Regions from separate parts of the Kocuria sp. PD6 genome, predicted to be linked through region 2. Evidence: riboswitches for the same ligand, from Rfam matches in the RefSeq annotation. Region 2 holds a riboswitch; each other region holds the start of a gene.
What was found. Region 2 has a riboswitch for thiamine pyrophosphate ahead of thiO (glycine oxidase ThiO). Riboswitches for the same ligand answer to the same signal wherever they lie in the genome.
Positions count from the first base shown of each region.

Region 1: another riboswitch for thiamine pyrophosphate. It lies ahead of Q9R22_RS07140 (bifunctional hydroxymethylpyrimidine kinase/phosphomethylpyrimidine kinase); the one in region 2 lies ahead of thiO (glycine oxidase ThiO).
Region 3: another riboswitch for thiamine pyrophosphate. It lies ahead of Q9R22_RS01850 (3-oxoacyl-ACP reductase); the one in region 2 lies ahead of thiO (glycine oxidase ThiO).

Region 1 covers NZ_JAUZUS010000006.1:63,550-71,153, reverse strand. The annotation lists gene proB (glutamate 5-kinase) at 1-941, opposite strand, end outside; gene obgE (GTPase ObgE) at 991-2,592, opposite strand; gene rpmA (50S ribosomal protein L27) at 2,744-2,998, opposite strand; gene rplU (50S ribosomal protein L21) at 3,045-3,356, opposite strand; gene Q9R22_RS07140 (bifunctional hydroxymethylpyrimidine kinase/phosphomethylpyrimidine kinase) at 3,594-5,147, opposite strand; TPP riboswitch at 5,135-5,230, opposite strand; gene Q9R22_RS07135 (Rne/Rng family ribonuclease) at 5,311-7,604, opposite strand, start outside.
Region 2 covers NZ_JAUZUS010000005.1:240,697-248,300, reverse strand. The annotation lists gene Q9R22_RS06825 (putative glycoside hydrolase) at 1-1,027, shown strand, start outside; gene Q9R22_RS06820 (PhzF family phenazine biosynthesis protein) at 1,167-2,018, shown strand; gene Q9R22_RS06815 (thiol-disulfide oxidoreductase DCC family protein) at 1,991-2,431, shown strand; gene thiE (thiamine phosphate synthase) at 2,605-3,267, opposite strand; TPP riboswitch at 3,388-3,512, shown strand; gene thiO (glycine oxidase ThiO) at 3,502-4,788, shown strand; gene thiS (sulfur carrier protein ThiS) at 4,785-5,051, shown strand; gene Q9R22_RS06795 (thiazole synthase) at 5,054-5,995, shown strand; gene moeB (molybdopterin-synthase adenylyltransferase MoeB) at 5,992-7,182, shown strand; gene Q9R22_RS06785 (lactate utilization protein C) at 7,415-7,604, opposite strand, start outside.
Region 3 covers NZ_JAUZUS010000002.1:53,556-61,159, reverse strand. The annotation lists gene Q9R22_RS01860 (phospholipase D-like domain-containing protein) at 172-1,431, shown strand; gene Q9R22_RS01855 (LLM class flavin-dependent oxidoreductase) at 1,540-2,916, opposite strand; gene Q9R22_RS01850 (3-oxoacyl-ACP reductase) at 2,918-3,682, opposite strand; TPP riboswitch at 3,728-3,861, opposite strand; gene Q9R22_RS01845 (hypothetical protein) at 4,379-4,600, opposite strand; gene nhaA (Na+/H+ antiporter NhaA) at 4,808-6,199, shown strand; gene nadE (ammonia-dependent NAD(+) synthetase) at 6,419-7,246, opposite strand; gene Q9R22_RS01830 (enoyl-CoA hydratase) at 7,396-7,604, shown strand, end outside.

The DNA.
Region 1 (7,604 bases), on a different contig from region 2:
TCCACCGCGCCGTCGTCCAGGGTCAGGGTGCCCTTGATGTCCGCGAGGTGCGCGAGCCACAGCAACCGCACGTTGCGCCGCCCGCCGGTGGTGGCGAACCACGTGCCCACGTCGTCGCCGGCCAGCGCACTCTCGATGTTCGCGGCGGAGGTCACGAGCGCGGGGATGCCAGACGACGCCGCGATGCGCGCCGCCTGCACCTTGGTCACCATCCCGCCCGAGCCCACGCCCGCGCGGCCGATCGTGCCGATCTCCACGCCTTCGAGATCCGTGATGGGATCCTCGACGGTGGGGATGCGCTCCCCGCCGTCCTTGGGGGGCCGGGTGTAGAGCGCGTCCACGTCCGAGAGCAGCAACAGCGCGTCCGCCTTGATCAGGTGCGCCACGAGCGCAGCGATGCGGTCGTTGTCGCCGAACTTGATCTCGTGGGTGGCCACGGCGTCGTTCTCGTTGACGATCGGCAGGATCCCCAGGTCCAGCAACCGTTCGATCTGGCGATGCGCGTTCTTGTACTGCGAGTGGCGCATGAGGTCCTCGGCCGTGAGCAGCACCTGACCCACCGTGACGTCGTAGCGCGCGAAGTAGTCGGTGTAGCGCGAGATCAACAGACCCTGTCCCACGGAGGCCGCGGCCTGTTTGGTGGCGAGGTCCTTGGGCCGGCGGGACAGTCCGAGCGGCTGCAGCCCCGCGGTGATCGCACCCGAGGAGACGAACACGACCTCCACGCCCTGCGCCTTGACCCGGCCGAGCGCGTCCACGATGCTGCGCAGCGCGTTCTCATCGATCGAGTTCTCGATCGAGGTCAGGGACGAGGACCCCACCTTGACCACCACGCGCCGGGCCATGGGCAGATCCGCACGGCGGGTGATGGGAGAGCGGCGGTTCTTCCCCCGGCTCTCGGTGCTCAGCTGGATCGCGGACTTGGCCGCTTGCTGTTCCATGGCCGAGACGTCGATCGTCTCGGTGGGGGTCTTCTCCACGTGGGGCGTGTCACTCACTGTCGTGCGTCTCCTTCGGCTCGGAAGTACGGCGTCGATCTCGCGCGTCGTCCACGGACTCGGTCCAGATCCCGGCGCGGCGCTGCTCCTCGAGCTCCGCGCGGGCCTCGGCCTTGGCGTCCATGCGGTCGTAAAACTGTTCCCGCTTCTCGCGGCGCGTGGGCCGGGACGTGTCCTCGAGGCGCAGGTCGGAACCGCGCGGGCCGCCGAGCAGTTCGGCGCCGCCCACCATGGTGGGCTCCCAGTCGAAGACCACACCGTTGTCCTCGGGGCCGATTAGCACCGCGTTGCCCGGGCGGGCGCCGATGCGGAACAGTTCGTCCTCGATCCCGAGTTTCGCGAAGCGGTCCGCGAGGTATCCCACGGCTTCGTCGTTGTTGAAATCGGTCTGCTGCACCCATCGTTCGGGCTTCACGCCGCGCACGTGGTACAGCGGCTCCCCCGCCCGGTCCTCGCGGGTGATCTCGAACTCCTTGCGGTCCTTCCCTCGACGACGCCGCACGGGTTCCGGGCGCAGCACGGTCTCCGCGCGGCGCTGCTCCTCCCGCTGTTCCTCCTGCTCGCGGGCACGGGAGACGAGCTCGGCCATCGCGAAGCCCAGTTCCCGCAGTCCGGCGTGCGAGGCCGTGGAGATCTCGAAGACCGGGTAGCCGCGTTCCTCGAGTTCGGGACGGATGAACTCGGCCAGTTCCCGTGCCTCGGGCACGTCCACCTTGTTCAGGGCCACGAGTCGGGGGCGCTCGGTCAGCGGGATCGTGGTGGGGTCGTCGTCGCGGATGGCCTCGGCGTAGTGGGACAGTTCCTGTTCGAGGGCGTCCAGGTCGCTCAGCGGATCCCGTCCGGGTTCGAGCGTGGCGCAGTCGATCACGTGCACGAGTGCGGCGCAGCGCTCCACGTGCCGCAGGAACTCGAGTCCCAACCCCTTGCCCTCCGAAGCACCCGGGATCAACCCCGGCACGTCCGCCACGGTGAAGCGGGTGTCACCCGCCTGGACCACACCCAGGTTGGGCACCAGGGTGGTGAACGGGTAGTCCGCGATCTTGGGGCGCGCGGCACTCATGGCCGCGATCAGGCTCGACTTGCCCGCGGAGGGGAAGCCCACCAGGGCGATGTCCGCGATGGACTTCAGTTCGAGCTCGACCTGGTGTTCCTCACCGGGCACACCGAGTAGAGCGAAGCCCGGGGCCTTGCGCTTAGGCGAGGACAGTGCGGCATTGCCCAGTCCGCCCTGGCCGCCACCGGCCAGCACGAACTCACTGCCCTCACCGAGCAGGTCCGCGAGCACGTTGCCCTGCCGGTCCTTGACCACGGTGCCGTCCGGGACGGAGAGCACGAGGTCCTGGCCCTTGAAACCGTGGCGCATGTCCCCCTTGCCGGGCTCACCGTTGGGGGCCTTCTGGTGGGGTGCGTGGTGGAAACCCAACAGCGTGGTGGACTGACCGTCCACACGCAGGATCACCGAACCACCGTCGCCGCCGTTGCCGCCGTCCGGGCCGCCCAGGGGCTTGAACTTCTCGCGCTTGACGGACACGCAGCCGTGGCCGCCGTTACCGCCCGTGGCGTGCACGATCACTCGATCTACAAAACTAGCCACGCGGCTCCTCGGTGGTAGGGGTCACCTGCTGCGAGCGGGTCGACCGGGGTCTTCTGAAAAGACTAGAGGGTGAGCGCGTGAAGCGCCCACCCTCTAGTGGTCGCCGCCACGGAGTCGTGGCGGCGGGTGGACCCAGGGGTCCGAACGAGAATTACTCGGCGGTCTGAATGTTGACCACGCGGCGACCGCGGCGGGTGCCGAATTCGACGGCGCCAGCGGCCAGGGCGAACAAGGTGTCGTCCTTGCCGCGGCCCACGTTCACGCCCGGGTGGAAGTGCGTACCGCGCTGGCGGACGATGATCTCGCCGGCGTTAACGGACTGGCCGCCGAAGCGCTTCACACCCAAGTACTGGGCGTTGGAGTCACGGCCGTTGCGAGTGGAGCTCGCACCCTTCTTGTGTGCCATGGTGTGTGCCTACCTTCGTTGGAAACGTATGTGGGGAGCCGGATACTCAGGCGTCGATGCCGGTGACCTTGACGGTGGTCAGTTCGGCGCGGAAGCCCTGACGCTTCTTGTAACCGGTCTTGTTCTTGTACTTCATGATCGAGATCTTGGGACCGCGCAGGTCCTCGACGATCTCGGCGGTGACCTTGACGTTCGCCAGGGTCTTGGAGTCGGAGGTGACCTTGTCCCCATCGACCAGCAGCAGCGCAGGAAGCTCTACGGTGCTGCCTGCCTCGCCGGCGACGCGGTCAAGGGTCACGAGGTCTCCGATGGAAACCTTCTCCTGGCGGCCGCCTGCGCGGACAATCGCGTACACCACTTGGGAACTCACTTCTCTCGACATCTATGGACTACGTGTGTGGGTCGGGCGTACTCCTGGAGGACTGCGAATGTCGAGACATCACGCCGCGGTGATCCATGACCGACCGCATTCTCCGCGTGGCTATCGCATCGATTCAGGATGTCCGCCCGAGTGTGCCGCAACCTGGTGCGTGAACTGGATATGACACACACCGGCGCTCGGCACCGACACCCCAGCCTACCCGATCACCCGAAGTCATGCCAGTTGCGCCGCGGCGCGCCGCTCGCCCTCTGGCGACGTCGCCGGGGTCGTCTGCGCGAAGAAAGCCAGCTCGAGCGCGCACGCCCGGTGGAACGCGCGGCGCATGTGCTCCCTGGTGGCCGGGTCCGCGTGGGCGGCCTCCCGGTCCACGATCCCGCGCACCGACTCGGTCGCGGTCTGGAAGTCCGGATCGTCGTATGTGCTGAGCCAGTCGGCGAACGGGTGCTGCGGTCCCGCGACGCGGGCACGACGGGTGAGCTCCGCACCCACGTGGGCGTAGAGCCAGTAGCACGGCAGGATCGCGGCGGAGCCCACCGCGAAGCCGTCCTGACCCGTGCGCGCCAGCAGGAAGTCCGCGTAACTGCTCGTGACGTCACTCGGCGGCATGGGCTCCCGGTCCCCGAGCCGGGCGCGATGCAGCGCGGACTCGACCGAGACCACGGAGGCCGACGCCGCGGCGAAGTGTTCGCGCGAACGCTCGTCCGGGGCGGAGGCCGCGAGCAGGGCCAGCGCCCGGGAGTAGTACTGCAGATATTGCATGTCCTGGTCCAGGTACAGCTCGAACTCGCCCGGGTCCAGGGTGCCGTCCCCGAGGCCCCGGATGAACGCCAGGGCGGCAATGCGTTCACGCACCGGGGCGCTCTCCTCCCACAGTTCGTCGGTGAACCGGGGGCCCTCGGATTCCGCGGCGGCCGTCATCACGAACGCCGGATCCGTGACGAGGTGCTGGACGTGGTGCATGTGGTGCACGGGACCGTTGCCGTGACCCACGTGCAACTCGTCCGCGCCGCGCAGTGCACCACGCAACCATGTGCGGGCCGTGCGGATCGCCTCGGGCCAGTCCCCGGTCCGCGCCACGACCGTGGCCACCGCGGAGGACAGCGAGCACCCGGTGCCGTGGGTGTTACGCGTGTGCACCCTGCGACCCTCGAACAACGCGGCGGGTTCGTCCTGACCGGGGAGCAACAGGGCGTCCGGGGTCGTGTCCCCGGCCAAGTGGCCACCTTTCACGAGGACCCGGGTATGGAACGCCGCCGCGACCGCGCGTCCCTGCTCGAGCGCCTCGTCCCAGGTCGCGGCCACGGGGCGCTCGGCCAGCACCGCGAGTTCCGGGAGGTTGGGGGTGATCAAATTCGCGTGGGGCAGCAGCTCCCGCAGGGCCCGTTCGGCGTCCGGACGCAGCAATCGCCCGCCGGCCGTGGCGACCATGACGGGGTCGATCACGACCACGGGTGCGCGCCCCACCATGAGCCAGTCCCGGACCGTGTCGATGACCTCCACGGAGCCGAGCATCCCCACCTTGATCGCGTCCAGGGTGACGTCCCCGGCGACCGCGTCCAGCTGGTCCCGCAGGACCTGGACGGGTGGGGTGTGTACGCTCACGACGCCCCGGGTGTTCTGGGCGACCACTGCGGTGATCACACTCAGCCCGTACCCGCCCAGTGCGGCGATGGATTTCAGGTCCGCGGCGTGACCCGCCCCGCCCGTGGGATCGGTTCCGGCAATAGAGAGGACGCGGGGTATGGCGGTAGAAGGCGTGGTGTCCACGACAATCCCTTCGCTAGTACGAGCTAGATCAGGTTCGACGGGTGTGTTCTCAGCCGCAGTGCGCAGCACCCCGTGTGTGTGTCCCCGATCATGCCACAGGGGCACCCGGAATCCCGGGTGCCCCTGCGGTGCTCGCGTGGCGACGGATCCAGCCGCCGGTCACTCAGTCCTGCTTGCCGGTCATCGTGATGTCCTGAGCCTTGATGCCCACACCCACGATGGTGGGCTGGTCACCGGACGCCGCGGGGGTCGCGGCCCCGGCCTCCGCGGTGAAACGGCTGACCTGCCGTTCCTGCGTGTACTCGTGGGTCTCCACCCTCGCGGTTCCGGGCGCGGCCGCCGGCGCCACGGCACGCCGCGACCCACGACGCCGTCGGGCCGGAGCCGCCGGCGCCTCCGCCGGCCGGTTCCCGCCGGCGGACGACGCCGCCCCGGAACTCTGCTGCTGCGCGGCACTCGTCTGCCCTGCACTGGATTGCGCAGTCCCGGAGTTCGACGGCGCGTGTCCGGCGGCCGACCGCTTCGACACGGCCTCTCGCGGCTGGGGCGCGGCGTCCGCATCCTGAACGGCACCCTCGGTCGAGGTTTCGTCCTCGCCCGCATCCGTGAACGCGGCGCTCAGCGAATCCAGGGACAGGGCCTCCTGGGTGCCCTCGCTCCCCCGCTGCTCAGACTGCCCGTGGGGCAGTTCGATGACCTCGCCGTGGATCGTGAGGCTCGCGGACGAGTCCCCACCGGAACGGTCCTCGGACCGGGAATCCCCGCGCGAGTCGTTCCCGGAACCGTCCCGGTCGGAACCGTCGTTCTGCACGGCGTTGTCCTCGCCCTGCTGACCGCGACCGCGGCTGCGCTTGCCGCGGCGCTTGCGGCGACGGCGCCCGCCCTCGGACTCCCCGTGGGAGTTCTCGGACGCGTGCTCCCCGCCCTGCTGACCGCGGGAGGTCTGCTGCTCCTGGGAACCGGTGTCCTCGGCCTGCCCGCCCCCGGACTGCGGTGCGGTGCCCTGGGAAGCATTCCGTGCGGCGTCGCCGGACTCGTCGTGGGAGGAGGCCGCGGCGATGTTCGCTAACGCCGTGCGGGTGGCCTCCACGCGCGCCTGGTCCGGCTCGTCCGAACCGTGGTGCTGGTTGCCGTTCCTGGGCTTGTCCTGCGCACCGTTGTGCTGCTTGTTGCGCGAACGCTTACGCTCGTGTCGAGTGCCGCGCTGGTCGGAGGGAGCCGCGCCGGAGCGGCCCTTCAAGGGGTGGTCGTGGACCACGACGCCGCGGCCCGCGCATTCCTCGCACGGCTCGGAGAAGACCTCGAGCAACCCCGTACCCATGCGCTTGCGCGTCATCTGCACGAGACCCAGGGAGGTCACCTCGGCCACCTGGTGCTTCGTGCGGTCCCGGCCCAGGCACTCCACGAGCCGGCGCAGTACGAGATCGCGGTTGGACTCCAGAACCATGTCGATGAAGTCCACCACGATGATCCCGCCGATATCACGCAACCGCAGTTGCCGCACGATCTCCTCGGCGGCCTCGAGGTTGTTCTTGGTCACGGTCTCCTCGAGGTTGCCCCCGGAGCCCGTGAACTTGCCGGTGTTGACGTCCACCACGGTCATGGCCTCGGTGCGGTCGATCACGAGCGATCCGCCGGAGGGCAGGAAAACCTTGCGCTCGAGGGCCTTCTGGATCTGCTCCTCCACGCGCATGTGCTCGAAGAGGTCGTCATCGCCGGTCCAGCGCTCGAGGCGGTCCAGCAGGTCGGGCGCCACGTAGGTCACGTAAGCCTCGATGTTGTCCCACGCCTGCTCGCCCTGGACCACCATGGCGGAGAAATCCTCGTTGAAGACGTCCCGCACGGTCTTGATGGTCAGGTCCGGTTCCGCGTACAGCATCTCCGGGGCCAGCGTCTTGGTGGACTTGGCCTTGTCCTGGATCTGCTCCCACTGCGAGCGCAGCCGGTTGATGTCGTTGGTCAGCTCGGTCTCGGAGGCGCCCTCCGCCGCAGTGCGCACGATCACGCCCGCACCCTCCGGCAACCGGTCCTTGAGGATCTTCTTCAGCCGCTGGCGCTCCACGTCCGGGAGCTTGCGGGAGATCCCCGTCATGGAACCGCCCGGGACGTAGACGAGGTAGCGACCGGGCAGGGACACCTGGCTCGTGAGCCGAGCACCTTTGTGCCCCACGGGGTCCTTGGTGACCTGCACGAGCACGGTGTCCCCGGACTTCAGGGCATTCTCGATCTTGCGGGGCTTGCTGCCCAGCTCGGCGGCGTCCCAGTCCACCTCACCGGCGTAGAGCACGGCGTTGCGGCCGCGGCCGATGTCCACGAAGGCGGCCTCCATGGACGGCAGCACGTTCTGCACCTTGCCCACGTACACGTTGCCGATCAGCGAGTCCTGCTGGGTGTGCGAGACGAAGTGCTCGGCAAGGATCCCGTCCTCGAGCACACCGATCTGGATCCGGTCGTCCT
Region 2 (7,604 bases):
GATCAGCCCCGAGCAGCTCGACTTCGCCGCGCAGCACTACCGGGCGGCGATCCTGCAGCCGTGGGAGACGGCGGCGGCCGCGGACCTCAAGCGGCGCCGCCCGGACATGACGGTGCTGTGCTACAAGTGCCTGTCCTCGACCCGCAGTTACGAACCGGGCCCGATCCACAGTTCCGGGGTCTCGTACGCCGAGGCCCCGGACCGGTGGTTCGCGCGGCGCCTGGACGGTGAACGCATCGAGTGGGCCCGCTACGGCGGACACTGGCAGATGACCGTGTGGTCGCCCGAGTACCGCGAGCGCTGGGTGCGCAACGTCGTCGCCGAGCTGCGGGATTCGCCGTTCGACGGCGTGATGGCGGACAACGACGTGTTCGACGACTACTACGGCCTGGACCTGCCCATCCGTCATGCCCGGACGATGGCGGATTTCCGCGACGGCGCGGGCGAATTGGTGCATGCCGCGGGCACGGCCCTGAACGCGGTCGGTAAGATCCTGGTCCCGAACATCGCGGAATCGCGGCGCGAGCCCGGCCGCTGGGCGAGCCACGCGGCCTACGGCGGCGGATTCGAGGAGGTGTGGCTGGGCTTCAGCCCGGTGGACCTGTTCGACCCGGAGACCACCGAGGCGCAGCTGCCCCAGGCGGACGGGCCGGGCATCAGCATCCTGCGGGTGCCCACGGACGGCGACGACGACCACCCCAATGTCGAGTACGGTCTGGCCGCGTTCTGGATCTTCGGGGCGGGCCGCGGCGCGTACTCGGCCACGGCGCACGACGACTACAGCCGCACCCAGCACACCGCGCAGCTCGACTGGGACCTCGGCGCGCCGGTGCAGGACCCCGTGCGCCGCGGTCACACGTGGTGGCGCGAGTTCACGCACGGCTGGGCCGCGGTGAACTTCAACGCCGACCGCCGACGACGCCGCCGCGTCCGGGTGCCGCGCGGCATGGTCGACGTCCGGGGCCGGGCGGCGGGGTCCCACCTGGTGCTGCAGCCCCGCCGCGGGGTGGTGCTGCGGCGGGGGTGAGCCCACCGGGGGTGCGGGGCATCGCGTGCCGGACGCTCGTCCGGCAGGCGTGTGCGCCGGACATGTTGTCTCTGGCCGCGCCGTGTGGGGCCCGGGCGCGAGATGACACCCCGTCGGCGCATTGTGATGGAATCACCCCATGAGCCCAATACCTCGTCCGCGCCCGTTCACCCAGGTCGACGTCTTCTCCCGGGAGCCCTATCTGGGCAACCCGGTGGCGGTCGTCCTGGATGGCACCGATCTCACCGACGACGCCATGGCCCGCTTCGCGCGCTGGACCAACCTGTCCGAGACCACGTTCGTGCTCCCACCCACGGACCCGGCCGCCGACTACCGGCTGCGCATCTGGACCCCGGACCGTGAGCTGCCGTTCGCCGGTCACCCCACCCTGGGCTCGGCCCACGCATGGCTCACCGCGGGCAACACCGCGCGTGCCAAGGACGTCATCGTCCAGGAATGCGCCGCGGGCCTCGTGCGGATCCGCCCGTCCGACGACGGCGCACTGACCTTCGAGGCCCCACCCACCGACCGCACGGGAGACCTGGGCCCGGAACTGCTCGGGGGCGTGACCGCGGCCCTGGGCCTGCGGGACGAGCAGGTCGTCGCCCATCAGTGGGTCGACAACGGCCCCGGCTGGGCCGCGCTGCTTCTGGCTGGCGCCAAGGACGTCCTGGCGATCGAGCCCGACCTTCCCGCTCTCCACGGCGCCAAGATCGGCGTGGTGGGTCCCCACCCGCAGAGCAGTCCGCACCAGTTCGAGGTCCGCGCCTTCGTGGGTGGGACCGGCGGGTACGAGGACCCCGTCACGGGAAGCCTCAACGCGAGCCTGGCCCAGTGGCTCATCCGTACGGGCCGGGCGCCCGCGAACTACATCGCCCGACAGGGCACCCTCATGGGACGCAGCGGCCTCGTGACCGTGACGTCGGACGGGGACCACGTGTTCGTGGGCGGACACTGCACCGCGTGCATCGACGGGACGGTGCTGCTGTGAACCCCCGGGGCACCGAGCAGGGCGCGTCCCTGCACCTGGTCTTCGACGGCAACTGCGGGTTCTGCACGCGCTGCGTGGGATGGGCCCGGACACTGGACCGCCATGACCGGATCGCCCTGCACGCCTACCAGGTCCCCGGCGTACTGGAGCGGTTCGGACTGACGAATGCGGAGGGCAACGCGTCGGTGTGGGCCGTCCTATCCCGTTCCGGTGAGCGATCCTCGGGGGCGCACGCGGTGGCCGTGACCCTGGACACCGCCCTGGGCATCCGGGTGTTCGAGCCGTTCTACCGGTTACCGCCCGTGCGGTGGGTCCAGGACCGCGTGTACCGGTGGGTGGCCGATCACCGGGGGAAGTTCCCCGGTGTCACCCCGTGGTGCCAGCAGCACCCCGGGCAGTGCGGGACCCCGTAACGGTTCCGCTCCGCGTACCGAGCGAGCCGTGCCACCCGCGCGACGGCAAGACACTGCGGCGCCATGACTCCATGACTCCGCCCCGACGCGCACCACCCCACCGAACACGTCGCTACCCGAGCGGTGCCATCCCACCGCGGCGCCGCCGCTCCACCGCGTTCAAAGATCGGGTCTCACCCGGGCAGCGTGTCCCGCAGCGCCCGCGCCGCCGCGGTGACGTCCTGCGCATCGGTCACGGCCCGCACGACCACGATGCGCGAGGCACCCGTGTCGAGCACGGACGGCAACCGCGCGGTGTCGACCCCGCCGATCGCGAAGAAGGGCTTGTCCCCCGCGTGCTGAGCGGCGTAGCGCGACAGCTCGAGCCCCACGGCCGCGCGACCCGGCTTGGTGGGGGTCTCCCACACGGGCCCGGTGCAGAAGTAGTCGAGCCCGGCGTCGGCCACGGCGGCGTCCACCTGGGCCGGGGAGTGACAGGACCGCCCGATCACCACGTCGTCCCCCAGGACCCGCCGAGCCTGCGCGGTGGTGAGATCGCCCTGGCCCACGTGGAACACGTCCGCGCCGGTGAGCAGCGCGACGTCCGCACGGTCGTTGACGGCGAAGAGTGCGCCGTGCTCACGGGCGACGTCGGCGAGTACCTCGATGGCCTCGATCTCCGCGGCGGCCTCGAGGGATTTGTCCCGCAACTGGATGATGTCCACCCCGCCCTCGTACGCGGCGTGCAGAAATTCGCGCAGGTCACCGCGCTCGTGGCGCGCCGTGACGCACACGTACAGTCGCGCGTTCTCGAGGGCGGCGCGGCGCCCGGTACCCGTCTGGCTCGTGTGTCCCATGCGGCCATCGTGGCACGAACCGCGCGCCCGCGGACACCTCGCCCGATCAGCCCGCCGCGAAGTCCCCCTGCGTTCCACAGCTAGGGGTGATTAGACTGGCAGGGCCGTTCGTCGCCGTTCGACGAACTCCACGGGAGTCCGCACACGTTGGCAACAACCACCGCAGCGGGCTGAGAGGGCGTGAGCCGCCGACCGGATCACCTGATGCGGATCATGCCGCCGGAGGGAGGAACAATGCCCGAGCACCTCGGTGACCACGTGGTCGTGGCCGGAGCTGGTCTCGTGGGCCTGGCCACGGCCTTCGAACTACGACGCCGCGGGGCCGCCGTGACCGTCGTCGATCCCCGCCCGGCGTGGGGCGCCACCCGCGCGGCCGCGGGCATGCTCGCACCGATCGCCGAGACCCAGTACGGCCAGGAACGCCTCTACCCCCTCATGCGGTCCTCCGCCGCGGAGTACCCGGACTTCGTGGAGCGCGTCACCGCGGCCACGGGCCTGCCCACGGGCTACCGCACCGAGGAGACGCTCGTGGTGGCCGCCGACGCCGCGGACGCCCAATCCCTCTCCGACCTCGCGTCACACCAGATCGCCTCCGGGATGGACGTGCAGGAGATCTCCACGCGGGAGGCCCGGCACCTGGAACCGGCTCTTGCGCCGCGGTTGAGCGGTGCGGTACGGATCGTCTCCGACCGCCAGGTGGACCCCCGGATGCTCGCGGCCGCCCTGGTGGAGACCCTGAACTGCCCGCAGCTGACCACCATCGGGGACGTCCCCGACGCCGGACCGGCGCAGTGGCTGACCTCCCGCGTGGACACCGTGCTGACGTCCCGCAGGGAACCCCGGCAGGCCACGGGCGTGCAGGTGGACTCCGGTGAGGTGATCCCCGCGGACGCCGTGGTCGTGGCCACCGGGCTGACCGCCAACACCATGGGCGGGCTGCCCGAGGGACTCGACCTCAGATTGCGCCCGGTGTTCGGGGACATCCTGCGGTTGCGGGTTCCCGAGACCGCCCTGGCCCCCGGGGAATCGCATTTGCTCACGCGCACGGTGCGCGCCCAGGTCCTGGGTCGACCCGTGTACATGGTCCCCCGCGAGGACCGGACCCTGGTGCTGGGCGCCACGAGCCGCGAGGACGGGCGCGAATCCGTGCTGGCCGGTGGCGTACACCAACTGCTGCGGGACGCGCGCGCCGTGGTCCCCGCGATCGACGACTGCGACGTCCTGGAGATGATGGCCCGCGCCCGCCCGGGAACCTCCGACGACCTGCCGTACGTGGGGAAGACCTCGGTGGCCGGGCTCGTGATCAGCACGGGTCACTTCCGTCACGGCATCCTGCTGACCCCCGTGGCGTCCCGGCTCGCGGCGGAGCTCGTGACCGGCGTCCTGGACCCGCTCGCGGACCACGGGTCCGACGCCGCGTTCCTCGCCGACACCGACCCGGCCCGGCACTCGAACCCCGCCCCCGAGGCCCCGTTCACCACACCCGAGAGCTATCCCCAGATGCATGGAGGACTCGAATGATCGCGCCCGAGACCACAGACAATTCCTCCACGGCCGTCGTGAACGGCTCCCCCGTGGCGGTGACCCCGGGGTTGACGGTCGCGAGCGCCGTCGTCGACCTCACGGGCCGCGAGATCACACCTGAGGGCACCGCCGCGGACGGCCATCCCCTGGGGATCGCCGTGGCGGTGGACGACGCCGTGATCCCCCGCTCCCTGTGGGCCACGACCCCCGTGGAAGCGGGTCAATCCGTGGAGATCGTCACCGCGGTGCAGGGAGGCTGAACATGACCACGCACGGAACCCCCCTGACCGTGGCCGGGGTGGAGCTCTCGTCCCGGCTGATCATGGGCACCGGGGGCCTCACCGATTTCGCGATGCTCGAACGGGCCCTGCTGGCCTCCGGGACGGAACTGACCACGGTGGCCCTGCGCCGCTTCGCGCCCGGCCCCGCCTCGCCAGCGGGCGCGCAAGCATCCGGCACGGCGAACTGGGCGAGCGGTCGCGCGGGAGGTGGCGCAGCGGCGTCGTCGACCGGGACACCGCAGGACAGCCTGTACGGGCTGCTGCGCCGCAACGACATCCGGGTGCTGCCCAACACTGCGGGGTGCTACACCGCGCGGGACGCTCTGCTGACCGCTGAACTGGGGCGCGAGGCGCTGGAGACGGACTGGGTCAAGCTCGAAATCATCGCGGACGAGGACACCCTGCTCCCGGACGGTGTGGAGCTGCTGGACGCGACCGAGAAACTCGCTCGGCGCGGTTTCAAGGTCTTCGCGTACACGTCCGACGACCCCGTGCTCGCGCTGCGGCTCGAGGACGCCGGGGCCGTGGCCGTGATGCCCCTCGGTGCTCCCATCGGCACGGGTCTGGGGATCCTCAACCCGCACAACATCGAACTCATCGCGTCCCGCGCGTCCGTGCCCGTGGTGCTGGATGCCGGGATCGGCACGGCGTCCGAGGCGGCCCTGGCCATGGAACTCGGGTGCGACGCCGTCCTGCTCGCGTCCGCCGTGACCCGCGCGCAGGATCCCGTGGCCATGGCGAGTGCCATGAAGCACGCCGTGCTCGCGGGGCACCTGGCCCGCGGCGCGGGGCGGATCGCGCGGCGCACGCACGCCGTGGCGTCCTCGCCCATGGCCGGGCGCATCGATACCGCCGACGCGCCCCGCGGGGACTGGCCCGCGCCTTCATCCACCACCCCACAGCTGGAATCGCAGGTTTCATGAGCACCCCGCTACCACCCCTCGTGGCCCCCGCCTCCGATCTGAGTCGCGAGGAACTCGAACGCTATTCACGCCACCTCACGTTGCCGCAACTGGGCGAGAAGGGGCAGCGTCGGCTCAAGAACGCACGCGTCCTGGTGATCGGCGCGGGCGGGCTCGGCGCTCCCGCGCTGCAGTACCTCGCGGCCGCCGGGGTGGGGACCATCGGCGTGGTCGACGACGACGTCGTATCCGTGTCCAACCTGCAACGCCAGGTGGTCCATGGGATGGCCGACATCGGCCGGCCCAAGGTCGATTCCGCCGCGGATGCCGTGGCCCGGCTCAACCCCCTGGTCACCGTGCACCGCCATCCCGAGCGGCTGAGCACCGACAACGTCCTGGAGATCTTCTCCGGCTACGACCTGATCATGGACGGCGCGGACAACTTCGGCACACGCTTCCTGGTCTCGGACGCCGCCGAACTCACCGGCATCCCCGTGGTGTGGGGCTCCATCCTGCGTTTCGACGGCCAGGTCTCCGTGTTCTGGTCCGGTCACGGCCCCGTGTACCGCGACCTGTTCCCGGAAGCGCCCGCGCCGGGCCAGGTCCCCTCGTGCGCCGAGGGCGGTGTGCTGGGCATGCTCCCGGCCACGATCGGCTCGGTCATGGTCACCGAGGCGCTCAAACTCATCACGGGCATCGGCCGTCCCCTGCTCGGCAGGGTCCTCATCCACGACGCCCTGGCCCAGACGTGGCGCGAGCTCACGGTCCTGCCGGACCCGCACCGCCCACCCGTCACGGATCTCTCGCAGGTGGCGCTCGCGTGCGGTCTGCCCTCCGACGACGACGCCGCTCCCGCCCCCCACGAGACCGTCACCGCCCCGGAGCTGGCCGAGCTACTGACCGCCCGGTCCCTCGGGGAGACGTCCTTCACGCTCGTGGACGTGCGCGAGGACTGGGAGCGCAAACTCGTGGCCATCCCCGGATCCGTGCACGTGCCGCTGCAGGACGTCCTGGACCGGGGTGTCACGGCTCTTCCGGATGAGGCGGAGGGCACCGTGATCCTGCACTGCAAGGCCGGTGCCCGTTCCGCCCAGGCCCTCGCGGCACTGCGCAGGGACTACGCCCTGCGGGAGGACACCGTGAAGCACCTGGACGGCGGGGTGCTCGCGTGGATCGACCGGGTGGACCCGGCGCTGCCGCGCTACTGACTCGTTCGATCACAGCTCCTCCTCAAGGAGCGGTTTCCGCGCGTGTGTCACCATGAGGTCCAGCGGTTCGTGGTGGATAGCCGTTGGACTGACTGATCGCTTGTAGCGCGCGGCAGCTCCTCGTGAGCGATCGCTGCTGGTGAGCAACGTGTGAACGCGAAGGTCCCCGTCACCGCGGTAACGCGGGCGACGGGGACCTTTCTCGAAGTATGCGGGACAGGACCGCGCGGCCTCAACCCAGCAGGATCACGTCCAGCGTGCGCGGACCGTGGACACCCTCCACGCGTTCGAGCTCGATGTCCGAGGTGGCCGAGGGCCCCGAGATCATGGTGGTGGGCGCAGTGGGCTCCACGCGGGCCATGGCCTCCGGGATGAGCTCCACCACGGAGTCCAGCGGCACGATGCAGATGTGGTGGTCCGGC
Region 3 (7,604 bases), on a different contig from region 2:
ACGAGGTCGTCCTTCCACGAGGGCTTATGGGACGGGGCGGATTGCCATTCGGCGGATTCCCGCCGCGTAACACCTCAGTGCCCCTGGTCGCGGGACGGGCGGTGTGAATTCCCAGGGCCGGTCCGGTCATGATCCGGGACGCGCCATGTGACGCCGCAGTAGTGTGAGGTCATGGACGCAAGGCGGGCGCTAGCCGAGATCAGAGAACGCCGTATCCTCCTGAAAGCGGCCGGTGCGGGTGCTGGTGCCCTGCTGGGGGCGCAGGCCGTGGTGATCGCCTCGCTCGCCGGGCTCGACTGGTGGAAGCATCACGGGCGTCAGCAGCGTGACGCCCCGCACCCCGGGACGTTCAACGCGCACGTGCAGGACTCTGACATCACCATCTACACGTCGGGTGAGTCGGTGTACGAGGACATGCTCGATGCCATCGACAACGCCCAGCACTCCATCCACATGGAGACGTTCATCTGGAAGAACGACGAGACGGGTCAGCGCTTCCTGGACGCGTTCAACCGGGCCGCGGATCGGGGCGTGGAGGTGTTCATCATCTACGACGGGTTCGCGAACCTCGTGATCCCGTCCTCCTTCTACGACTTCTCGGACCGGGTCCACGTGTACCGGATGCCGGTGGTGCGCCGCCCGTTCTGGAAGGGGCCCCTGCGGTTCTCGGGCTTCAACCATTCCAAGATCCTGGTGGTGGACGACAACATCGGTTTCGTGGGGGGCTACAACTTCGGTTCTCTCTATTCCCGGCAGTGGCGGGACACGCATATCCGGGAGATCGGGCCTGCGGTATGGGGGTTACGCAGCTCCATCGCGAGCGTGTGGAACGAGGACCGGGACCCGGAACACGCCATCGACTGGGTGGCGCCCAAGAATTGGGACCTGGAGGTGCGGGTCTCCGCGAACCTGCCCATCCAGCTCGTGTACCCCATCCGCGAGATGTACATGAACGCGATCAACAGGGCGCAGCACCACATTTGGGTGAACACGCCCTACTTCATCCCCGACCAGCAGATCCTGGACTGCCTCCTGGACGCGGCCGCTCGCGGGGTGGATGTGCGGATCATGGTCCCCAAGGACTCGAACCACATCCTGGCGGACTGGGTGTCCCGCGGGTTCTACGGCCAGTTGTTGGAGGGTGGGGTCACCATCTTGCTGTATGCCGCCTGCATGATCCACGCCAAGACCGCCACGATCGACGGCGAGTGGTCCACCGTGGGCACCGCCAACATCGACCGGCTCTCCCTCTCGTTCAACTACGAGACCAATGTGGAGATCGTGGACCCGGATTTCGCGGCCGAGATGGAGAAGGTCTTCCTCGCTGACAGCGAGCACTGTGAGGAGCTGTCCTCGCCCCAATGGCGCGATCGCCACCCCATGGCCCGGGTCGCCGAGACGATCCTGGTACCGCTGCGCCCGTTCCTCTGACCGGACCCTCCCGATCGACGACGACACCGCTGGCGCCGCCGCCGACGCCGCCCCGCCCGCCGTGCGGGGCGGCGTCGTCGTCCTGTGGCGGGGTTGCGCAGCGGGGCCTCAACCCCGCGTGAGGTGACCCCTCAGCGTGGTGGCGGTGTACGTGGTGCGGAACAGGCCGCGGCGCTGGAGTTCGGGGACCACGAGGTCCACGAAGTCGTCCAGGGAGTCCGGCTGGACGGGCGGCATGAGGTTGAAGCCGTCCGCGCCGGCGTTGTCGAACCATTCCTGCATGCGATCCGCGATGGACTCCGGGGTGCCCACCATCGTGCAGTGACCCCCGCCGGCGGCGAGGCGGCCGAGCAACTGGCGGACCGTGGGGCGCTCGGCCTCGATGATCCGCAGGATGGTGCCGTAGCGGCCCTGCGGACCGGTGAACTCCTCCAGGGGCGGCAGCGTGGGCACGGGCGCATCTAGGTCCCACTGCGCGCAGTCCTGCTCCACGAACGTGGAGAGCTGTGCGAGCGACTGCTCCACAGGGAGCAAACGGTCCACGCGGGCCTGCTTCTCGAGGGCCTCTTCGTGCGTGCGGCCCACGTACGTGACCAGACCGGGCATCACGATCACGGAACCGGGATCACGCCCGGCGCGGGCCACTTCGGCCTTCACCGCCGCGTAGTACTCCTGCGCGGCGGGCAGGTCGTAGGCCACGGCGTAGATCCCCTCTGCAAAGTCGGCCGCGAGTGCCTTGCCGGGCCCGGAGGCACCCGCTTGGAAGAGGACCGGTTCCCCCTGGGGGGAGGGCGGAACCGTGAGGGGTCCATCCACCAGGAAGTGGCGGCTCTCGTGGTGCAGGCGGTGCAGCTTGGAGGGCTCAGCCCACCGGCCCTCCGGGTCTGCGGTGACGGCGTCCTCGTCCCAGCTGGCCCACAGGGCGCGGGCCACCTCCACGAACTCGCGGGCGCGCTCGTAGCGCTCATCCTTGGTCGGCATGGCCCGGTAGCCGTGGTTGCGGGCCTCGGAGTCCCACATGGAGGTCACCACGTTCCACCCCGCTCGCCCGCCCGAGATGTGATCCAAGGACGCGAGCATCCTGGCCGCGTGGAACGGGGTGAAGAACGTGGTGGACACCGTGCACACCAGGCCGACGCGCTCGGTGGCCCGCGCCATCGCGGACAGCGCTGTCAGGGGTTCCAGGCTCCAGCGGGGCCCGCCGGAGACGTCACCCACGCTGTGCCCGTCCGCGAAGAACACCGCGTCGAACAGACCGCGTTCGGCAGTCCGCGCGAGCTCCTCGTAGTAGGCGATGTCCGTGAGGCGGTGCACCGGGGAGCCCGGCGCGCGCCACGCGGCCTGGTGGTGGCCGGCCCCGTAGAGGAAGGCGTTGAGGTGCAGCGTCCGGGCGGGTGTCCCGGGCGGCTGGTTCACCTGGGTGGGACGGGTGGACGCCGCAGGGGCGGCGGACGGGGTCCGCGCGGTGTCGTGCGGGGCGGCCATGTCAGTCCATCACCAGTCCACCGTCGACCACGAGGTTCTGGCCGGTGACCCCGCGGGACCAGTCCGAGGCGAAGAACAGGGCGGTGTCCGCGAACTCCTCGGGGGTGGTCACGCGGCCCAGGGGAGTGCCGGCGGCAATGAAGTCGAAGACCTCGTCCGGGGTGGCGGCGCTCGCGTCCGTGGTTCGCAGCAGGCCGCCGGAGATCATGTTGACGGTGATGCCCTGCGGGCCGAGATCTTTGGCGGCGGTGCGGGTGAGGGCGAGCAGGGCGGCCTTCGCGGCGGTGTAGTCGTGGTAGGGGACCACGGGGTTCTGGAAGAGGTTGGTGCCGATGTTGATGATGCGCCCCTCACCGGCCTCCATCATACCCGGGGTGACCGCCTGCATCACGTTGAGAGCGCCCACCACGGCGCCCTGGAACTGCTGCGTAAGGTTCTCGGCGGTCAGGTCCTCGAGGGTGGGTCGGGCGTCCCCGTTGAAGCTGAAGTCCACCAGGGCGTTGTTCACGGCCACGGTGATGGGCGCGCCGAAGTGCTCCCGGGCCCGGGCGACCATGTCCCGAACCTGGTGGGCGTCGGTCACATCCGCCTGGACCGCGAGTGCCCTGTCCTCCCCGAGTTCGCTGACCAGCGCGCGGGCCCGCTCCTCGCTGGAGTGGTAGTTCACGACGACGCGCGCGCCCTCCCGCGCGAACGCCCGGCTGAGGTGCTCCCCGAGCCCGCGGGCTCCGCCGGTGACCAGGACGATGGTGTTCTCGATCCGCATGCTCACTCCTGTGGCTCACGGCGAAGAAAGCGGTGCGCCACCTGCGCGGTGCGACCGTGACATCCCTTCGCCAGTACTAACTGGACAGGTTCAACGGGTGTCATCTCAGCCGCTGCGGTCCCCCACTCCGTGCCAGGTGGGCGAGAAGGGGGAGGGTGGCGGCACCCCGTGTCACTGGTGGTCAGTGTAGTCAAGGAGGTTTGGCGAGGATCAAGTGAGCGGATTGACCGAGAAGGATGGGGTCGCAGGGAACCCTGATAGGAAAGTGGCGAGACCAAATAACCGGCAGCGCGCTCGGCGGAGGGGCACGGCAGCCAGAACGGAGACGGGTGAATGTCACACCCAACAGCCGCTTCGCGGGCAAGGAACGTCGGATGGGTGCTGTGGCTCGCAGCGGTACTCGCCTGGATCGGAGGGCTTGTGGCGGAGCGACTCGTGTACTCCGGATCCCTGTCCTGCGAACTGGGCGACGGAAGCTCGATCTACGGTGAGCCGGGGTGGAGCTGGGTGCCACTGGGCCACACATGCACCTGGGAGAACGTGGGCGGCGTGACAGTCGTGGACGAGCCGTCCATGATGATTCTCGTACCGCTGCTGGTCCTGTTCCTGTGGGGAATCAGCCTGATGTTGACTCGTGTTTCCAAGCCACAGCCGCACCGCAGTCCGGGATAACCGGTCCCGCCGGTGGCAGCTCGGTCAAGACAGGCCGTTGCTCGCGGGGCGGCGCGCCGCTCGACGGCGCTGTGCCGCGACTTCTGCACGCCGTTCTTGCACCGCCTTGGTGAGAAAGATGACGGCGAAAAGCAGTTCCAGGGTCATGAGCAGCCATGATTCCCGCGCTCCAATGAAGGTGATCACGAAGAGGGCCACCATCGCGGACCCCAGGATCAGCAAGCCCACCGAATTCCGTTTCAGCATGCCCCCACCGTAGGCAGGTCACTGCCAGATCGTCTCGTGTCCCGGGTCGCAGCGACAGAGAAGCCGAGTGGGTTGCTGCGGGACCACCTTCTTGAAAGCCGCCCCGCGTGCGCCGCGCAAAAGCGCCCTGCTACCCTTGCTGGCTGGTGTGCCGGGAAGTCTGGTCGGCGGTAATGAGCGTGATGCCCGTCGACATTGGAGAAGTCCATGCCCCTGCACCACACGACCACCCCTGCCCACCGTGAGCCCGGATCGCCGGAGCCCGTGGAGCGGGAAGAGTCCTCCGGCTTCGTCTCGGAGCCCGGTTTCTTCAACCATCCTGAGCTCCCGTGCGAGCCCGACCACCCCTCGGGCGGTGTCCTCTCCCGCCTCCAGGACGTCCTGCGCCGCGAGACCGTGGCCGGCATCCTCCTGGTGGTCGCCGCCGTCATCGCCATCGTCTGGGCAAACTCGCCCTTCGCGGAGAGCTACTTCGCGCTGCGGGACCTCGAGGTCGGTTACGAGCCGTGGCACTTGAACCTCAGCCTCGGCGCCTGGGCCGCGGACGGACTGCTCGCGATCTTCTTCTTCCTCGTGGGCCTGGAGCTCAAGCGCGAGTTCGTCGCGGGTGATCTGCGGGACCTCGGCAAGGCAGCGGTGCCGATTGCGGCGGCGGTGGGCGGCGTCGTCCTCCCGGCTCTGATCTACGCGGGCGTTAACCTCGGCAGCCCCGAGACCCTGGGCGGCTGGGCGATCCCCACCGCCACGGACATCGCATTCGCGGTGGCCGTCCTCGCGATCGTGGGCTCGCACCTGCCCAGCGCGCTCCGCCTGTTTCTGCTGACGCTCGCGGTGGTGGACGACCTGCTGGCCATCACCATCATCGCGATCTTCTATACGGATGAGGTGCACGTGCTCCCGCTGCTGCTCGCGCTCGTCCCGCTGGCCGTGTTCGGGCTGCTCGCACACCGCTTCCCCCGCTTCTTCGCGCACCGCACGTGGGCCGCGTGGGTGATCTTGGTGCCGCTGGCCGTGATCACGTGGGCCCTGGTCCACGAGGCCGGGATCCACGCCACGGTTGCCGGCGTGCTGCTCGGTTTCGCCGTCCCTGTTCTCGCGGGGAAGGCCTCCGGGGAGCCCGTGGAGCTCGCCGAGCACCTGGAGCACCGCGTCCGGCCCCTGTCCGCCGGGTTCGCGGTGCCGGTCTTCGCGTTCTTCTCCGCGGGCGTCACGGTGGGCGGCTGGGACGGATTGACGACGGCGCTCGCCGCCCCCGTCACGCTCGGCATCATCGCGGGACTCGTGCTGGGCAAGCCCCTGGGCATCATCTCGGCAACGTGGCTCACCACCGTGCTCACCGGACGCAAGCTGGACCCGTCCTACCGGTGGATCGACCTGGTGGGGATCGCGCTGCTGGCCGGGATCGGGTTCACGGTGTCTCTGCTGATCTCGGAGCTCAGCTTCGACCCGTCCGCAGCCGCAGGGGACCAGGCCAAAGTGGCCGTGCTGACCGCCTCGGTCCTGGCGGCCGTGCTGGCCGGCGGTGTGCTGGCGGTCCGCAACCGCCGCTACCGCAGCGCGTCACCCCGGGTGTTCGGGAACGACGCCGCAGAGGCGTAGGGACCGGGGGCTTCCGTCCCCTGCGGTGGTCGTTGCGGAGGGCATGTGCCGGGCGCTTCCCGGGGCCGAAACTGTGTCAGTCGCGAGGTCGGGTCGCGTGGAACGGGGCCGTGCCATGGCACTCCACGACGCGCTGAGGGCCCGCATCACCGGGGCCCCAGTGAGTGACGCCGCCGGGCACAACCCGCTCGGCGGCGTCGGCGCTGAACGGGAGCGGGTTCAACCCTCCCGCCACCACGCATCCGCCGGGGTCACTGGCACGGTGCGCTTGTGGCGGGAGCGCAGGAAGGTCTGCTCCAGCTTCTCCGCGACCTCCTCGGGGACGTCCTTGCCCTCGAGGAAGTCGTCGATGTCGTCGTAGCGCAGGCCCAGCTCGTCCTCGTCGGTGCGGCCGGGGTTGTCGTTGAGCAGGTCCGCGGTGGGGACCTTGCCGACCAGCTGCTCCGGCGCCCCCAGGTACTCCAGCAGCTGACGGTTCTGCCGCTTGTCCAGCCCGGCCAGGGGCAGGAGGTCCGCCCCGCCGTCCCCGAACTTGGTGAAGAACCCGGTGATGGACTCCGCAGCGTGGTCCGTGCCGATCACCAGCAGGTTGTGGTCCCCGCCCACCGCGTACTGCGCGGTCATGCGCACGCGGGCCTTGGTGTTGCCGCGTGTGAAGTCGCTGAGCTGCTCACCGGTGGCGGCGGCGTAGGCGGACTCGAAACCGCGGACGGCCGGCGCGACGTCGTACGTGATGACCCGGTCCGGTTGAATGAATTCGAGCGCCGCCTGGGCGTCGGCCTCGTCGTGCTGGATCCCGTGAGGCAGTCGCATGGCCACGAACTCGGCCTTGATCTCGTCCTCGCGCAGTTTCTCGACCGCGAGCTGGGCCAGGCGCCCGGCCAGGGTGGAGTCCACGCCGCCGCTGATCCCCAGGACGAACCCCGCGGTGTGCGTGGCCTTGAGGTAGTCGCTCAGGAAGTCGACGCGGCGTTGGGCCTCCCGCTCCGGATCGATCTGCGGAGAGACGCCGAGCTCGGCAATGATCTGTGCTTGCAATTCACGCATGCGTTCATGCTAGTGGCCGGTTCCCGCGGGGACAGGGGCCTACCGCCGGCCCGTCCCGTGGCCCGGAGGACGGAGGCCGGCGCTGGGCCCCGGTGCTGGACCCCCACGCTCGGACCCGCCCCCCGGGGGACCTATGAGATGCTGATCACATGAACGAGAACTCCTACGAGACCATTGAAGTCCGCCGCGAGGGACGCGTGGGTGTCATCACCCTGAACCGTCCCAAGGCACTGAACGCGCTGAACGAACAGACCATGCGGGACGTGGTGGCCGCCGCGACCGAGCTGGACCGTGACTCGGGGATCGGCGCGCTGATCCTCGCAGGTTCGGAGAAGGCCTTCGCGGCCGGTGCTGACAT